DNA from 2 places in the Flavonifractor porci genome. Region 2 is predicted to be linked to the other one. Evidence: riboswitches for the same ligand, from Rfam matches in the RefSeq annotation. Region 2 holds a riboswitch; the other holds the start of a gene.
What was found. A riboswitch is a leader RNA that binds a small molecule or an ion and turns the genes downstream of it on or off. The one in region 2 is predicted to bind molybdenum cofactor.

Region 1: it holds a riboswitch for molybdenum cofactor, as region 2 does, so the genes downstream of both, WHJ28_RS01550 (hypothetical protein) here and WHJ28_RS13635 (molybdopterin-binding protein) in region 2, are expected to answer to the same signal.

The regions. Positions count from the first base shown of each region.
Region 1 covers NZ_JBBHLB010000001.1:315,638-324,811, reverse strand. The annotation lists gene dapA (4-hydroxy-tetrahydrodipicolinate synthase) at 1-152, shown strand, start outside; gene dapB (4-hydroxy-tetrahydrodipicolinate reductase) at 176-943, shown strand; gene WHJ28_RS01585 (flavodoxin family protein) at 1,258-1,812, opposite strand; gene WHJ28_RS01580 (nucleoside-triphosphatase) at 1,809-2,351, opposite strand; gene WHJ28_RS01575 (ABC transporter substrate-binding protein) at 2,348-3,484, opposite strand; gene WHJ28_RS01570 (ABC transporter ATP-binding protein) at 3,553-4,329, opposite strand; gene WHJ28_RS01565 (FecCD family ABC transporter permease) at 4,326-5,396, opposite strand; gene WHJ28_RS01560 (FmdE family protein) at 5,393-5,965, opposite strand; gene WHJ28_RS01555 (class I SAM-dependent methyltransferase) at 5,946-6,668, opposite strand; gene WHJ28_RS01550 (hypothetical protein) at 6,691-7,257, opposite strand; molybdenum cofactor riboswitch at 7,227-7,363, opposite strand; gene WHJ28_RS01545 (AI-2E family transporter) at 7,599-8,792, opposite strand; gene tyrS (tyrosine--tRNA ligase) at 8,942-9,174, opposite strand, start outside.
Region 2 covers NZ_JBBHLB010000018.1:18,871-28,044, forward strand. The annotation lists gene WHJ28_RS13630 (molybdopterin molybdotransferase MoeA) at 1-650, opposite strand, end outside; gene WHJ28_RS13635 (molybdopterin-binding protein) at 653-1,678, opposite strand; molybdenum cofactor riboswitch at 1,746-1,862, opposite strand; gene gluQRS (tRNA glutamyl-Q(34) synthetase GluQRS) at 1,949-2,893, shown strand; gene WHJ28_RS13645 (DUF3048 domain-containing protein) at 2,933-4,027, opposite strand; gene WHJ28_RS13650 (DUF4364 family protein) at 4,218-4,751, shown strand; tRNA gene WHJ28_RS13655 (tRNA-Leu) at 4,838-4,923, shown strand; tRNA gene WHJ28_RS13660 (tRNA-Leu) at 4,927-5,014, shown strand; gene WHJ28_RS13665 (DUF4317 domain-containing protein) at 5,264-6,397, shown strand; gene WHJ28_RS13670 (YesL family protein) at 6,472-7,113, shown strand; gene WHJ28_RS13675 (GntR family transcriptional regulator) at 7,172-7,846, opposite strand; gene uxaC (glucuronate isomerase) at 8,244-9,174, shown strand, end outside.

The DNA.
Region 1 (9,174 bases), on a different contig from region 2:
TCCTGGAGGTCAACCCCATTCCCATCAAGGCCGCCATGAATCTGGCGGGCTATGACATCGGCTCCCTGCGCCTGCCTCTGTGCGATATGAGCGACGGACCGCTGGAGACCCTCCGTCAGTCTATGGTCAAGGTGGGCCTGCTCTCCGCCTGAGCCACCGGGAAAGGATGTTGGAAATGCTTCGTTTGATCCTCTCCGGCTGCAACGGCCGGATGGGCCGGGCGGTGGAACATCTGTGCGCCGCCCAGCCCGACCTGGAGATCGCCGCCGGATTTGACCTGCTGGGGACTGGTGACCGGGACTTCCCCGTGTTCTCCTCCCCCGCCGAATTCCGGGGGCAGGCCGACGCCCTCATCGACTTCTCCTCCCCTGCCGCCCTGCCCGCCCTGCTGGACTTCTGTATGCAGCGGAACATCCCGGCGGTGCTGGCCACCACCGGCTACTCGGAGGAACAGCTGGCCGCCATTGACCAGGCGGCACGGGTCATCCCCGTGTTCCGCTCCGCCAATATGTCACTGGGGGTCAACGTGCTGCTGGCCCTGGTACGCCAGGCCGCCGCGGCTCTGGGAGCGGATTACGATATCGAGATCGTGGAAAAGCACCATAATAAAAAGGTGGACGCCCCCAGCGGCACCGCCCTCATGCTGGCTGACGCTGCTGCGGCCGCCCTTCCCTGCCAGCCCGACTATGTGTGCGACCGCCACAGCGTCCGCAAGGCCAGAGCCAAGGAGGAGATCGGCATCTGCTCCGTCCGGGGCGGCGGCATCGTGGGAGATCACGACGTGATCTTTGCCGGTGAGAATGAGGTCATCACCCTGAGCCACTCCGCCATGAGCCGGGAGGTCTTTGCCTCCGGCGCCATCCGGGCGGCCCGATTTCTCGCCGGTGTGGAGTGTCCTGGTCTCTATTCCATGACCGATCTGGTCCAGGCCACTCTTTTATAACAGAAAAAGCCCGCCCGGGGCTGCTCCGTATAAGGACATATTAAAATTAACCCCAGAATGACAGATTGAGAGAGGCCCTGGGGTGTCACCCCAAAGAAAAATAGGGAAATAGCCGCAAGCCATGAAGTGGCTTGCGGCTATTTGGTTGTCGAGAAACCCGGCTTATGCGTCAAGCACGAGCTGGGTTTCTGTCATATAGGGGGCAAAATAGGAACATAAAGAGACACAGAACACAGTCAGACAAGAACACGGCAGCTGAATCAGCCGCCGTGTTTGATGATAAACCAAATTTCTGATTTAAAAAACATCCCTGCTCAGTCGCCGTTCACCCAATTTGCGATTTCAATCACAGCGGCAACCGCCTGCTCGTCCTCCTGGGCAGGAACGGTGTCGGTATTCGGCGAGCAGGCCGTATGCTCCAGGAACCCCTGGGCATTGACCATGCGGAAAAAAGCACTGAGGTGGTGGTTTGCGTTGGCCTGATTGCCCTTGCCGCCGGCGGTGAGGATCGCCGCGGACTTTTTAGGCCTCTGCTCCAATGGCTGTTTCAGGAAGAACATCGCCGCGTGCCAGGGCTGCAGGCGACTCATAAGGCTCAAAACGGAGCCAGGCAGCGTGCCGTAATACACCGGAGAGGCAATGACGATATTGTCAAAATCGTCATCATAGATGACCTGCATCCTGTCTTTCACCACACACTTGGCAGTTTCCCAGCATCCGCGGCAGTCCACACAGGGGGCGATGCCGGAGCGGAAGGCGGAGATCTCGATGACCTCGCCCTTCAAGTGTTTGCGCAGGATGTCGATGAGATATGCTGTATTGCCGGCGGGACGGGGAGAGCCGTTAATAATCAAAGTCTTGTTACTCATACCATCTTATCCTCTCCGTCAAGCTGCTGGCGCACAAAATCCAAAACCTGCGGGAACAGCCTGTCACGGTTTTCTTCGGTGATATAAAAGCATTTTGCCCTGGGGTGGAAGCGCACCGCCTCCAAAAACGGAGTGTCCTTGGTTTTTACAGCTGCGATCACCGGAACCTGGCCGTCAAGCAAGTCCAGCACAGCGGCACAGAACTTTTCCGCCCGGGACTCCATAAACCCCAGCTCGTCCAGCAGCACAATGCCGCCTTTCTGCACAGGTTCACGCAGCTTGGGCGAAAAACGGTCAAAAACCTCGGCGGCAGCGTCAAAGCGGTGATTTTTGCAGTAGCCTACCAGATTTTCCTCCGTACGTCTGCGCTCACGCCGCGCCTCATAGATATAGATGGGGCTCCCCCGCAATTCGTCTGCGAGGGAGTCCTCTTTCTTCGTCTCAAAGCCGTACACAGGCCTGCCGCAGGCTTCCAGCACCCTGTTTATGAGGGTGCTCTTGCCCACGCCTCGTTCTCCGACGATCAGAGTATGCATCATTTGAAGAATGCGTTTGCAGTCAGAGCGGCATACTGTTCATCGGTAAGGGTCACGCCGTAGAACAGCTCATAATACTCGGTGACCTCCTCCTGCAGGTCATAGTCGCAGTACTCGGGATAGAGAATGCTGGGCAGCCACAGCAGCGCCAGATAACGCTGGCAGGCGGGAGGCGCAGCTGTCCAGTTGTGCGGGGATTCCGGTGATTCCACATATTTGCCGTTTGCGATGGCGCTGATCTGGCTCCATGCGGCATCCTCCGCGACGGTGTCGTAAATGCTGCCGGCGCCAAAGATCACGAAGTCGGGGTTCCACAGAGCGATCTGCTCGATGTTGACAGGGTTGCCCGAGCCTTTGCCGCTGGCGTTTTCGATCACGGCCAGGTTGTTGAATACCAGGTTGATGACCTCGGCCTGAGACTGGCTCTCCGCGATCACATTCAGGCCGCCGTCGCCCAGAGCGTAAATACCGTTGACCTTATTGTCGCCCACCTGTTCCATGATATCCAAAGCACGGTCATAGACCTCTTCACACCAAACAGCCATTTCTTCAGCCTTTTCCTCACGGCCCAACAGCTGCCCCAGCTTGCGGATCGCCTCGCCGTAATCGTCCAGTTTGGCCTCAATGAAGACGCAGGTGATGCCGGTCAGCTCCTGCGTGGTGGCCAGCTCTTCCTCGTAACCGGTCTTGGTATAGCCCACATCAATGACCAGCTGCGCGTTGGTGGAGGCCAGAGCCTCCACATCCAGATCGGCGGCGCCCAGAACGGTTCCGAAATAGGTCAGCTGGGACAGCCGGTCATAGTCGGGGATGTACTCGGCCATATTGTCACTCATCTGGCCGCCCAGGCCCACCATCAGATCGGGCGCGATGCCCAGCAGAATGACCTGAGCGAGCTGGCCTGAGGGCACGATGGCTGTGATCTCCTCATTGATCTCGATCTCATGACCGAGGTCGTCAATAAACGTATAAGGCTGGAAACCCTCCTTCACGGGTTCCACGGACTCAGTCGGCTGCTGCTGAGACGACTGCTGGGGCTGATTGCTGCTGGTGCTGTTCTGGTTGCCGCAGGCAGCCAGAGAACAGAGCAGGCTCAGAGCAAGCAGCATGGCGATCAGTTCCTTGATGTGTTTCATCGGATCTTACCTCGCTTTTTTGATTGATTTATGTAAATGGGTTTGTCTACTAAAATAAGCAGAGTCTGTTACACAGACTGGGCAGGCAGACACACACGCACACCATCATCGTGCATACTGTACACCTCCACAGGAATGCCGTATAGCTTCGACATCAGGGATGCCGTCATCACCTCCTTTGGCGTACCCCAGGCCAATACCTGTCCATTATGGAGCGCAAGGATCTGGTCGGAATACAAATAGGCCTGCTCCGGGTCATGGGTGGTCTGCACCACCGCATACCCATCTGCCACCAGGCTTCGGACTGTCTGCATGACCCGGATGCGGTTGCCGAAATCCAGACTGGCTGAGGGCTCGTCCATAACCAAAATCTTTGCCTGCTGGGCAATAGCCCTGGCCAACAGGCAAAGCTGCTTTTCGCCGCCGGAGCAGAACCCATAGGGGTGTTCCGCCAAATGTTCGATCTGGAGTCGCGCCAAGGCGCTTCTCGCCCGGTCCTGCTGCTCTTTACCCGGAGAGGACAGAGAACTGACCTGAGCGGCCGTTCCCATGAGCACCATGTCCAGAACGGAAAAATTAAAGGCAGGGCTGTGGAATTGCGGGATATAGGCAATGAGCTTTGCCAACTTCTGGGCGGTCATTCCGGACACCTGCTCCCCATCCACGGTGATGGTACCGGCGCTGGGAGAAAGAAGATTCAGAATACAGCGGAACAGGGTGCTCTTGCCCACACCGTTGGGGCCAAGAATGGACAGAAACTGGCCGCTGCTGACCTCGAAGCTGATGTCCTTTAATACCTGGCGCTTTCCAAAGGAGAAGTCCAGATGCGCTACGTTCAGTATCACAGCTGGTCGCCCTCCTTTATAATCAGATAAACGAAGAATGGCGCGCCTACAAAGGAAGTGAGAATACCGATGGGCAGATCGGTGGCCCACACATTGCGGCAGATGTTGTCAACCAGCAGCATGAAGATGGCCCCGAAGAGCATCGTCGCGGGAATGAGCTTTTTGTAGTCATTCCCGACGACCCTCCGCACCATGTGTGGGATCACCAGTCCCACCCAGCCAATAATACCGCTGACAGCCACGCTGGCCGCTGTGATCAGGGCGGAGCAGACGATAATAATCATGCGCAGGCGTCTTGCGTTGATCCCGAGCGTCTGGGCCTCGTCATCACCAAGAGACAGGACATTGATCCGCCAGCGCAGAATGAAAATCGGGATCAGGCCGATAGCCATTGGGATGGCTGCAAACAGGATATCCTCTGACCTGGCGCCGTTGAAACTGCCCATGAGCCAATAGGTGATGGCCGGGAGCTGCTCTTCGGTGTCTGCGATCAGCTTAATAAAGGAGGTACAGGAAGACACCAGCGAGCTGATCATGACGCCCGACAGGATCAGGCCCACCACCCGGTTCCCTCGGGCCCGATTGCCCACAAGGATGACCAGGGCTACGGTGGCCAGGCTGAATACAAAGGCCATACCGCCGATGACAGCGTTCATATAGCCCAGAATGATGGCCAGCGACGCGCCGAGCGCGGCTCCGGAGGAGGCTCCCAGGATGTCGGGCGCTGCCATGGGGTTCTGGAACACCCCCTGATAGCATGCGCCGGCGGTAGACAGGCTGCAGCCCACCATACAGGCAATGGCAATACGAGGTACACGGTATTTCAAAAACAGTGCCTCCTGGGTCGCCGTCCAGAAAGGCTCCGGCCTGAGTCCTGACACATCCAACCCCAATCGCTGACCCAACTGCTCCACCAGCTTCATCACCTGATCCCAGGTGATGCCCCCCAGCTCCCGTATGGAGATTGGGTAGCGCCCCAGTGTGGTGGACAGAATACAGGCAAGGATCAGCGCGGCCACCAGAATGACGATCACGGTGCCGAATGGGAGCTTTTTCTTCTCTGTCATCCCTTCCCACACTCCCGATCAGCAGCGGCTTCCCGGTAATAGCGCCTCCCCGCGCAGCTGCGGCAGAGGGAGACGCCTGCCACTTCCACATGACGGCCATCCGTGACCTCCTCGCCGCACCGGGCACAGGTGACGATCTCCATGGGAGGTCCGGGCATATCGCCGGCTTTCAGTTCGACAGTGACTTCCTGTGCTTCCAGCCAGCCCTCCTCGGACAGCGTTTCGTAAAAGTCCAGCAGATCTTCCCCTTCAGGCGGATGACGGTGTGCGTTTCGGACCACACGGACCGCTTTCTTGGTCTCCAGATTGACAAACGTAGCCGCTGTCTTGCCCATGTCCATACAATAATAGGTACGCTTCCCCACCGTGCAGCCGGTGGCGATCATGATGGCGTCGGCAGGGCAACGATTGCATTCCACAAAGACCATGGTCTTTTTTCGATCCGTCTCGTTGTCAAGGCCAAGCAGACGAAGCCCCATGTGGGCCATTCTCACGCCGAGGCACTGTCCGGAACAGAGGTGCCCATGAAAGGCCACGGCCCGTTCCACATCATCCCGGAAGCTTCTCATTTTCATCCCTCTCAATGATAAACAGTCCAAACTCTTTCCGGTTGGGAAGATAATAGGGCCACTTTTCGTCTCCGGTTTTCTCCAGCTTTTCCTCCAGGTACGCCTCCAGCATTTCATCACTCATAGGGCGGGTATAAGTTCGGACAAAGGTACGGGCATCCTCTATATCTGTAAGAGGCTGCCCATACTCAAGGACAAGCGCTTCATGCACATACTTTACGCCAATAGAGTCCAGATAGGCTTTTGTAGTTGCTATATTGAAACATTTTATCGTCTGATGCCCCTCGGGGCCGAAATTCCCCTTGCATTGAGCGTTTGTAATTAGAACAAACCGTTTTCCGGCCAGGTGGAAATAGTCGTCATAAATCTGACTTCCGCCAAAGAAAATTGCCATGACATTGTCCCAGGAGCCTGTCAATTCCGCTGCATCCATACACAACGTATGAATGTTTTCGATACCCTGTGTTGAAGCCTTGCGGCGCACATGCTCAACCGCGCCCGGGGCAATATCGACACAGGTGATCGCGGAACAATGATCCGCCAAAGCTAGATCTACAAGACCTGCGCCACAGCCCAAATCGCAGAGCGTTTCGCCTTCTGGAATATACTTTTTCAAGATCTGTGCCAGTTTTTTATTGTACCCGGTGTATTCTGCGGCATCTTCAAACCAGCGCACAGTCTGATTGTTCCATTTGATACGCATAGGCTGCCTCCTCAATTAAAAACTATGTTCTGTTTTCTCTGCGGTAGCGGATGAAAGCAGGCACTCCACTCTCTGTGTTTTTCAGGAATTTCATGTCTGAACGAAAAGCCCCATGTTCCGGATCACCATGATGAGCACGGTTGATCGGATAGCGACAAAGTGTGATGTGCCGCCCTCCATCGTCTGTTTCGAGAACGTCTGTTACCGTTTCAAAATACATTTGCTGGTTTTCAATACAGGTGTCGCGGTTGCCTCGAGCGAGGTGCTTGTGCCTACCCGGATAACTCAGCTGCACCTCTGGAAATGGGGTGCAGTAACCGCCAATATTTCCGATGAAATACACCGTATCCTCGTCTGTGACCACCTCATTCCAATGAACCATGAGGAATTTGGTCCATTTCCTCCACAGAGTCAGGGGGACAGGCGGCTTTGTGAAGTATATCCCCATAGCCAAAATGGAGATCAGCTGTATAAAAATGATAGCAACTTCACTTAAAACAAAAAGCTGCCTTGAAAACAAGACAGCAAAAATATACCATGCACCTACAGTTTTAGCAGGCCATAGCAGTCTTGTTTCCTTCTCAAACACGGAAAGCTATGCTGTTTCCGGCATAACTCAGTGACTGTCAACAGACAGTCAGGCCGCAAGTCATAGCATTCGCCTTAGACTCCACGGCTCGGAAACATATTTAGTTATTCTTTGGAGAGTATAACGATATTTTCAGACGATGTCAATATGAAATGCAATTAATGGGCGAAAAAGCAAACAAGGTACTGTTTGTGCAAGGTTGATTCTCGCATAAGTCGTTGTGCCACACGGTTTCTTTGAGTGAGACAACAGAAAAGGCAGACAGTGCAACTGCACTGCCTGCCCAATCCGAGAACACACTTCAAGATAGCCTTATCAGGAGTAGCGGAAGGCGGCCTTTTTTATTCTTCAGATGTCGGCCTTTGAGCGGCTTCCTCAAGAGGCTTGCCGTTGCCGTCGATCTCTTTGGCTCTCAGGCGGTTATTGACCCACTCCCGCACCAGGGCGTAGAGTACCGCGAAGGTGGGCACGCCCAAAATCATACCGGGGAAACCGAACAGGCCGCCGCAGGTGACAATGGAGATCAGCACCCAGATGGCGGACAGGCCGGTGCTGTCGCCCAGGATCTTGGGCCCGAGGATGTTGCCGTCAAACTGCTGCAATCCGATGACCAGGGCAAAGAACCGCAGGGCGGCCCAGGGGTCCACGATCACCAGAATAAACAGACAGGGAATGGCGCCGATGATGGGACCGAAGAAGGGAATGATATTGGTGACACCCACGGTAACGCTGACCAGCATGGGGTACGGGATCCGGAAAATGGCGCACAGGATGAAGCAAAGTACGCCGATGATGGCGGAGTCGATGATCTTGCCGTTGATAAAGCCCACAAACACCCGATTGGCGTGGCTGCAGATCTCCAGCAGCCGGTCAGAGCGGCGCTTGGATACCGTAGCATAGAGCAGCTTTTTCAGCTGGGGCACCAGCCGGTCCTTTCCCGCCAGCATATAGATGGAGGAAATGAGGGCGGTAATGCCCGCGATCACGCCGCTTCCGATGGCGAAGCCCACATCCAGCAGCTGGGGCAGGGCCTCCGCCGCCTTTGCGGTCACGCTGCTGATCATGTTCTGGAAATTACCGAACATATCGTTGATGGCGTCGGAATCCAGGTCAAATTGCTCGGTCAGGTCCTGTACCATCTGGTCCAGGCTGGTCAGGTAGGTCTGCATATTGCCCGCCAGATCCTTGACGCTCTGCACCACCTGGGGCACGATGAGACCCAGCAGGATGGCCACCACGGCAAAGGCCAGCACATAGACCAGCAGGATGGACAAAACACGCTTGAAGCGGTGATTGGGAAAGAGCTTCCGCTCAAAAAAGCACATGGGAGTGTTGAGCAGATAGGCAATGGCAAAGCCCACGATAAACGGGGACAAAACCCCCATAAACTGATTGATCCGGACTGTTACCACATTGAAATGGTTCAATCCCACATAAAACAATATAGCCACGATGAACACAATGAGCAGCTGCACATGGCTACCATCCAGGATGTACCATTTCTTCTTGTTCTTTTGGTCCTCTTTTTCCGGCACAGTGCCTTCCTCCTTTGCATCCGCCACACACATTGCCGGGGCGGTAAGCCTTCCAACAGACCTATTGTATCATGCCCGTTTCCCGCCTGCAACCAAAGTCAGGTAAAATTAAGAAAGGGGCTGCCGCACTGACGGCAGCCCCTGAACGCTCAGCCCTGCAGAGAGGCCCGGTGGAAGACCTTCTTGCCCTTCTTGATCATGACGCCGTCGCCGGAGAGCTGGTCGGCAGTGACGGCGGTGTATACGTCGGTCACCTTCTGGCCGTCCAGCTCCACGCCACCCTGCTCGATGAGGCGGCGGGCCTCCTTCTTGGAGGGCGCCAGCTTACAAGCCAGCATCAGGTCCAGGATACCGATGGCGCCGTCGGTGAGGGCGCCGGCCT
Region 2 (9,174 bases):
CCAAGCTCCGTCAGCCGGGCGGTGAGCAGAGCCCCGTTGGAGCCGTAGATCTTCCCGGGAGGGAGGAGATGCCCGGTCTCCACCACCTCGTCCCCAGTGGTGAGCAGTCCCACTTTGGGTCTGCGTCGCACGGCTACCTCTGTCATACCGGCGCTGGCCAGTACGCCAAGGGCAGCAGCATCCAGCCGGGTGCCCTCCGGGAGCAGCAGGCTGCCCGTCCGGTAGTCCTCACCCTGGTAGATATAATTTTTATAAGGAGGGAGGGAGGCATAGATGTTTACCGGGTTGCCACGGTCGGTGTCCTCCTGGCGGAGTACGCAGTCACAGCCTTGGGGCAGCATGGCTCCCGTCATGATGCGGATGGCCTGCCCGGGCAAGAGAGGGGATTTTGCCTCATCTCCCGCATACAGGGTGTCTGCCACGGGCAGACAGACCGGATGGTCCCGGTCCGCCCCGGCAATATCGGCGGAGCGGAGGGCATAGCCGTCCAGAGGGGAACGGTCAAAGGGGGGCTGATCCATGGGGGCAACCACGTCTGCTGCCAGGGTGCGGCCCAGGGCCTGAAAGGCAGGAAGTACCTCGGTACCCAGGTGGGACAAACCCTGGGTCATTCGCTCTACCGCCTGCTCCAGAGAAAGATCGGTGTCCATGGTCAGCACCCCTTGCCAAAGGGGCAGATAGGATAGTGGCACTCCGGGCAGCCCAGGCACAGGCCACCGTGACCCAGGGCCTTCAGGTCGGCACGGCTCACCTTGACTCCGGCGGCGATGCGGGGGAGTACTAGGTCGAACACGGTGGCCTTGGCGTACATGACACAGCCGGGCAGGCCCATAATGGGGGTACCATCGGCAAAGTAGCCCAGCAGGAACATGGCCCCCGGCAGCACCGGGGCGCCGTAGGACACGATGTCCGCGCCGGTGTCCTTGATGGCCTTGGGGGTCTTGTCGTCCGGGTCCACACTCATGCCGCCGGTACACAGGATCATGTCCACCCCTTTGGCCTTGTAGTCCAGGGCGGCGGCGGTGATGGCGGCCATGTCGTCGCCGGGGAGGCAGTGCTCCGTGACCTCAATGCCGTAGGCGGCCAGCTTGTCAATGATGACGGGGGTAAAGGTGTCCTGAATAAGACCCTTGGCTACCTCGCTGCCGGTGGTAATGAGGCCGCAGGTTTTCAGCTTCCAGGGGGTGAGGGAGAGAATGGGGCCGGTGCCGGCCCGCTCCTCCACCTGCCGCAGCTTGTCCTCGGCAATGACCAGGGGGATGATACGGGTGCCCGCCAGCTTGTCCCCCTTGTGGACGACGGTGTTGGTGTGGCGGGTGGCGATCATGATGTCGTCCTCGCCGTTGAGGGCGTTGAGCCGCTCCACGTCCACCTGAAACAGGCCGTCGATGTCAGCGATGAGCTCGATCTTGCCCTCCTTCACAGCGGTACCGTGCATATGCTCATTCTGGCACAGGGCCTGAAGGCGGAGGGCGGCCTCGTCCTCATGGAGCATCCCGGGCTGGCGCTCCCACACGTAGAGGTGCTCCTTGCCCATGCTCAGCAGCACCGGGATATCCTCCTCGGTGACCACATGGCCTTTGCGGAACCGGGCGTCCTTGGTGACGCCCCGAATGATTTGGGTCAGGTCGTGGCAGAGCACGTGGCCCACTGCATCACGGGTGTCGATCAATTTCATGTTGTATTCCTCCAAACAAAAAAGAGGTACCGTCCGATCCGGTACCTCTGGACAGAAGGGTACAATACCCCCTGTGAAAGAGACTCCTTTTCAAAGACGGAAGGCCGCGCCGTTTCCAGAACGACCCTGGCGGTACGCCATAGGCTGAGCCCGTAGGCGGTTCCGCTCGGAGCACACTCAATTTTCATCAGCATACCACATTTTTTGTTAGATTGCAATGGTCAAGGTGGCACGGGTGTGGTACACTACAGAAAGAAAGGGGAGAGAGGCATGAGAAAGCTGCGGGGACGGTTTGCCCCCAGTCCCAGCGGGCGGATGCACCTGGGCAACCTGTTTTCCGGGCTGCTGGCCTGGTGGTCGGTGCGCTCCGCCGGGGGGACCATGGTGCTGCGGATGGAGGACCTGGACCCGGACCGGTGCCGGGCGGAATACGCCGATCAGCTGGCCGACGATCTGCGGTGGCTGGGTCTGGACTGGGAAGAGGGCTATCAGACGGGAGGGCCCCACGGTCCCTATACCCAGAGTGACCGCACAGAATTGTATGCAGACGCCTTCCGGGAGCTGGAAGAAAGAGGACTGATCTACCCCTGCTTCTGCACCCGGGCGGAGCGGCTGGCCGCCTCCGCGCCCCACCGGAGCGACGGACAGGTGATCTATAGCGGCAAGTGCAGACACTTGACAGAGAAGGAGCGGGCGGAATTGGGCGAAAAGCGTTGTCCTGCCTGGCGTTTGATGGTGCCTGACAGGGATGTTAGCTTTACGGATAAACTGCAAGGAACCTATACCGAAAACCTGCTCAAAGACTGCGGAGACTTCATTGTCCGCCGATCCGATGGGGTGTATGCCTACCAGCTGGCGGTGGTGTATGACGATGGGGCCATGGAGATCAATCAGGTGGTACGGGGGCGGGACCTGCTGGACTCCACCCCCCGGCAGATTTATCTCTACGAGCTGCTGGGTCTGACCCCGCCGGAGTTCTGCCACGTTCCTCTGCTGCTGGCCCCCGATGGCAGGCGGCTGTCCAAACGGGAGCGGGATCTGGATATGGGGGCTCTGCGGCAGCGGTTTACGCCGGAGGAGTTGACCGGCCTGCTGGCCTTCTGGGCCGGGCAGCTGGACAGGGCGGAGCCGGTGCGCCCGGCGGAGCTGGCCAAGGACTTCGACTGGGCCAAGGTGCCCGGAGAAGATATTACGATCGATCCCGATCAACTGTAAAAGGACGCCGCGGCAATCTGCCGCGGCGTCCTTTTATGTTCAGGAGAAGCTTACATTGCAGTCGGTGGGGACCACGCACACATAGGTGTTGCCCACGCCGAAGGTAATGGGGTTGCCGTTAGAGTCCTCATAATAGAACTGGCCGCTGGGGGCCTGCTTGCTCCAGGTCAGCTCGGTGATCTTGCCGCCGCAGGCGAAGTAGCCCTTGCCGCCGCTGGACAGATCCACGGTGATGTGGCCCAGATAGTCGCCGGTGTTGTGGCAGGCAGTCTTGAGGATGACCACGTTGGTGACCTCCACCTGCTGCTGGGTGTTGCCGTCTATGTAGGCCGCGCCGTACTCCTCCACCCCGTACTTACCTGTGTCCTCATTGTAGACGAAGCGGCCGGTCTTGTAGCTGGAGACGGGAACGGTGATCTGGGTGGCGTCCACGCCGTCGGCGGGAGTGCCGTCCTGAGCGAAGTTCATCTCATAGGTATAGCCATCCTTGTGGTCCAGGCGGATGTTGTAAGTGGGCAGCCGGTCCATGATGGACTGGCCGGTGGTGACCACCGTGTGCTCCAGGCTGTAGCTCTGCTTACGCACCGGGTCACGCCACATCAGGTTGCTGTTTTCGGTGCTGCCCAGATAGGGGCCCCGCACCGCGTCCAGGGCGGTGACGCCCCAGGTCTTGATTTTGCTGTAGGCGTCCTCGCTGCCGCCGGCATGGAGAAAGACAGCGTCGTGGCCCAGGGCAACCTCCAGATAGTAGGGACGGGCGGAACGGACGGAGCCGATAGTGCCCACCCCATCCAGGGACTGATAGACGCCCACCATGCGGGTGATGCCGCCCTCGGCGGGGATCTCATAGATGATATCGGCCTGAGACTGGCCCAGCTGGGGGAGGGCCTGCTTCAGGTTGTTGAGCATGATGGCCACCGGACGGCGGTTGACCCACTCCTCGCTCATGGGCAGTCCGGTGAGCGGATTGAGAGGACCGTCATAAGGCGTGGCAGAGGGGGACGGGTCAGCACTTTCCACCACGGGGGCGGAGGAAGTGGGCGGCGCGGGAGAGTCCTCCGGTTTTGGGGACCCACCGCAGGCGGAGAGCAGCAGGGGCAGCGTAAGCAGCAGGGGCAGCAGTTTTTTTCCCATGACGGTATCCTCCGTTTTCTTGCTGGGCGCCCGCCGTGGGGGCCGGGGCTCCGCGGTGTGGTATCCTTATCATACTCTGTGGGACAGGCTCCCGTCAAGGTGGCCGGGATCGGGAAATTACACTTGTGATTTTACCCGGGCTTGGGTATAATGGTTAGTAAGCGGCAAGCGCTTCGGAAAGGAGAACTCCATGGCACGTCACGGTTTCATCCACGACAAACTGGATATTAAGTTCCTGATCCTCTATATCATGGCACGGGTGGCGTCTCCCATCGACTTTCACGCCCTTACTGACCTGACCATGTGCGACGACGGGGTGGACTACTTCGAGTTTGCCGAGGCGGTTTCCGAATTGGTGGAGACCGGACACCTGGTCCTGGAGGGCGACCTGTACGCCATCACCGACAAAGGACGCTCCAACGGCGCGGCCTGTGAGAGCAGCCTGCCCTACACCGTCAAGCAGAAGTGTGGGGTCAATCTGGCCCGGATCAACGGCATCCTCCGGCGCAATGCCCAGGTGCGTGCCCATGTGGAGGATCGGCCGGAGGGAGGCAGTACGGTGAAGATGGAACTGGACGACGACAAGGGCAACCTGTTCACTCTGGAACTGTTCTGCGGTACCCGGGAGCAGGCCCGGCGCCTGGCCAAAGGCTTCAGGGAGGAGCCGGAGCGGGTGTACAATGATGTGATCACCGCTTTGCTGGAGTGGGAGAAGAATCGATAATTTCCCGGGAAAGAAAAAATAATGGTTGACAAAGCCTGGTCGGGGCGCTATAATAACCGAGCAGTCTTTTGACGGGGCTGTGTTTTGCGGATGTGCTGGAACTGGTAGACTGGCTAGCTTGAGGTGCTAGTGGCCCACGGCCGTACGGGTTCGAGTCCCGTCATCCGCACCATATGCGCGAGTGGTGGAATTGGCAGACTCGCTAGATTCAGGTTCTAGTGTGCATTACGCACGTGCGGGTTCAAGTCCCGCCTCGCGCACCAAAAAAGAAGGACATCCGTGAAGGGTGTCCTTCTTTTTTGGATACCTCAGGAAATTAAAAATGCTCGGGGCAAGCACCCGCAAGGGGTACGCCGCATCCGTAAGGCAGCGAAGCCGCCAACGGCTGCGCTGTGAATTGCCCCTGCGCCGAGGTTTTGGGCTGACAGCCCCAAACGCTCGTGCGGCGCAAAAGCGCCGATGACCCCCAATAAGGTGGGCTACCATTATCCCGGAAATGGAGGACCAGGACCATGAATGAAAAAGAAGTAGGGGAGCTGCGCCGCCGGTTCAAGGCGGACAAGAGTGCCATCACCCATGTGCGGGGCTGCTACGTCAACGAAAAGAAGGAGATCGTCTCTCAGTTTAACCAGTCTCTGGCGCTGATGAGCGAGGAGGAGAGCGAGAAGCTGCTGGCCATTCTGCGCCGCACCCTCTCCGGTGGCATTGACCGCAACCTGATCGACATCAGCTTTGCCACCAAGCAGGTGGCGGAGGGGGAGGAGCACAAGCTGCTCATGGCCCTGCGGGATTCCGGACTGGGGGATGAGGAGGCTGTCCAGGCCTTTTTCCAGAAGGCCATCGACAGCCTGGACCTGGAAGGCAGCTATCTGATCCTGCTGGCTCACGACCGGTACGACGTACCCTACCGGTCTAAAGACGGTGAGACCCAGAAAGACGCCTCCGAGGAGGTCTATTCCTACATCCTGTGCAGCGTCTGCCCGGTGAAGCAAACCAAGCCTGCCCTCAGCTTCCAGGCCCGGGAGAGCCGCTTCTATAATCGCCAGGCTGACTGGCTGGTGTCTCCGCCGGAGGTGGGTTTCCTGTTCCCCGCCTTTGACGACCGCACCACCAACCTCTATGACGCGCTGTACTACAATCGAGATGTGGGGGAGAATCACGAGGATTTTGCCCAGGCGGTATTTGCTTCCCCTATCCCTATGCCCGCCCAGGCCCAGAAGGAGACCTTCCAGTCTATTCTGGGAGAGACTTTGGGGGAGGAGTGCAGCTACGACGTGGTCCAGGCGGTCCATGACCAGCTGCGGGAGCTGGTAGAGGAGCACAAGGAAAACAAAGAAGAGGAGCCTCTAATGGTGTCCAAGGGGGCTGTAAAGTGTGTGCTGCTGTCCTGCGGTGTGTCCGAGAGCCATGTGAACGCCTTTGACAGCCGCTACGACGACAGCTTTGGCGCGGAGACCCGGCTCAGTCCCCGGAATCTGGTGGACGCCAAGCAGGTCCAGGTCTCCATGCCCGACGTAACCATCAAGGTGTCCCCGGAGTACAGCGCCCTGGTGGAGACCCGCTCCATCAACGGGAAAAAGTACATCCTCATTCCGGCGGAAGGGGAAGTGGAGGTCAACGGGGTGCCCATCCACATCGACGGTTGACCACAAGCTGGGAATTGCATCTTTTTGAAAAATAGAGTAGAATCAGGTATCGACTTTTGCAGGGAGGCATTGCCATGGGAATCTTTAACCCGGAGCACGGCATCTACCGCCTGACGGAAAAGATAGCCGATCTGGTGATTTTGAGCGTGTTTTGGCTGGTGTGCTCCATTCCTCTGGTGACGCTGGGACCGGCCACTGCCGCGCTCTATAATACAGTGGTGCGTTGTATCCTGGGGGATGAGCGCAACAGCTGGGCCCTGTTTTTTCGTACTTTTAAGACGAACTTCAAGGTAGGCGCTCTGACCAGTCTGGTAGTGGTCCCGCTGATGGCGGTGCTGGTCATCCTCCATGAGGTGCTCTACCAGATGGCCCTGACGGACAATGTGGGCTATACGCTGTTTTTTGCATACCGGGTCTTTCTGCTGCTGCCCATCGGCTTTCTCTGCTACCTCTTTCCAGTGCTCTCCCGGTTTACCTTTCAGGTCAACGGCCTGTTGGCCAACTGTGGTAAGCTGGCCATTGCACACCTGCCCAGCACCGTGCTGATGGCGGTGATCGCCTTTGGCGCCGTTATCGTGTGTTCCAATCTGCCTGTCCTGATCATGCTGCTGCCCACCATTGTGACCTGCGTGCACGCGTTTCTGCTGGAACGGATCTTCCGCCCCTATATCAAGGAGCAGCAGCCCGATGAGGACAACGAAGAAGTGGAAGAATAATTCCAAATAAAAAAGCCGCGCCGGCTTCCATCGGGGAAGCCGGCGCGGCTTTTTTACGTCAGAGGGAGGAGTGCATCATCGTATTGATGGCCTCCTGATAGGAGAGCTGAATGTGCTCGGTGAGCAGCTGGCAGGCGGTCTCCTGCTGCTGCTGAAGGATGGCGTCCAGGATGGCGATATGCTCCTGATTGCTCACCTGATAGCGCATCGGTCGCCATGCGGTGATGCGGATCAGGTTCAGATAGTCCACCAGACTGCGCATCAGCTGGGAGGCATACTGATTGTGCAGCGTATCCACCAGCTCCAGATGAAATTTATTATCCAGATCAATGAGGGGAGTAGCGGTCTGTCCGGCCTGACCTGCTTCATCGTCCTGGTGCTCCAGCAGCAAGGCACGCATATCGGTAGCCCACTGGAGATCCACCTGGTAGAAGCACTGCCGGAGAATCATGGGCTCCAGCAGAGAGCGGATCTCAAAAATATCGTGGATGCTCTTGGGGGTGGGGCGGGTGATCTCGATGCCTTTGCGGGGGTGGATTTGCACCAGATTGTCCTGAGCCAGCGCCAGAACAGCTTCCCGAACCGGTGTCCGGCCCAGCCCCAGAGATTCCTGAAGCTGAGACTCATTCACAAATTGGCCGGGAGCAAGGTCCTTTTGCAGGATCATGGACTTGATTTGATCGTATGCCAGCTTGGAAAGACTGGTCTCCCGTTTGGTATTGATGGGCGCCATAGGCAACTTCCTTCCGCAGCGACATATCAGAACCATCCGACTGATATATCAACTGTACATTCATGTAATATATCATCCGCTTGCAGTATACCAGCCTTGGAAGGGTCCGTCAAGAGGTTGGGGAAATCGTTTTGAGTTAGGATAAGTTACATTATTTCGGGAAAAAGGGAGAGGAGATCTGGTCGATGATGGGCAATTTTAGGACATTTTTAGAACTCACTGTTGTCATATTATCACAAGAAGGGGAAAATGAAAATGAATTTCTTTGGCAGAATCGTCGGTTTATGGGTTGACATGTCGAATAAACTGTGATATCTTCAAACCGTAAAATATATCAGCAATATATCAGCTGGATATCAGCCCGGACCGAGCTATGGGAGGGAAGGATATGAGCAGGGTGAAGCCCTTTTTGGACGAAGATTTTCTGCTGACCACTGATACAGCCAGGGCGCTGTACCACACAGTGGCGGAGCAGATGCCCATCCTGGATTATCACTGTCACGTCAGTCCCCAGGAAATTGCCGAAAACCGGATTTTTCACAATCTGACCCAGCTTTGGCTGGAAGGGGACCATTATAAATGGAGGTTGATGCGGGCCAACGGGACGGAGGAACGACTGGTGACCGGTGATGCCGATCCCTTTGAAAAGTTCCAGGCCTGGGCTAACGCCCTGGAGCGCGCGCCGGGCAATCCGCTCTATCATTGGAGCCACCTGGAACTGCGTCGCTACTTCCAGTATGACGGCCATCTGACCGGGGCCAGCGCCAAAGAGGTGTGGGACCACTGCTGTAAGGTGATCGGGGATGGGATGTCCGTCCGGGATATCCTGAAAAAATCCAATGTGACCCTGCTGTGTACCACCGACGACCCGGCGGACAGCCTGGAGTGGCACGCTAAAATGGCCGCCGATCCCACCCTGGAGACCCGTGTGCTGCCCGCCTTCCGGCCCGATCAGGCGGTGAACCTGGAGAAGTCGGAGTTTGCCGCCTACTTGGAGCGGCTGGGCCAGACGGCCGATGTGAAGATCGACGGCTGGGACAGCCTGCTGGGGGCGCTGGAGAATCGGATGGACTTCTTCCATACCAACGGCTGCCGGGTGGCCGACCACGGACTGGACAACATCTGCTATCGGCCCGCTGGCACGGAAGAACTGGACGCCATCCTGAAACGGCGGCTGGCCGGGGAAGAGGTGACCGGGGAAGAGAAGTGGAAGTACAAGACGGCCCTGCTCCTCTTCTTTGGCCGGGGCTACGCCAAACGGGCGTGGGCCATGCAGCTTCACTTCGCCGCCCAGCGCAACAACAATATTAAGATGTACCGGCTTCTGG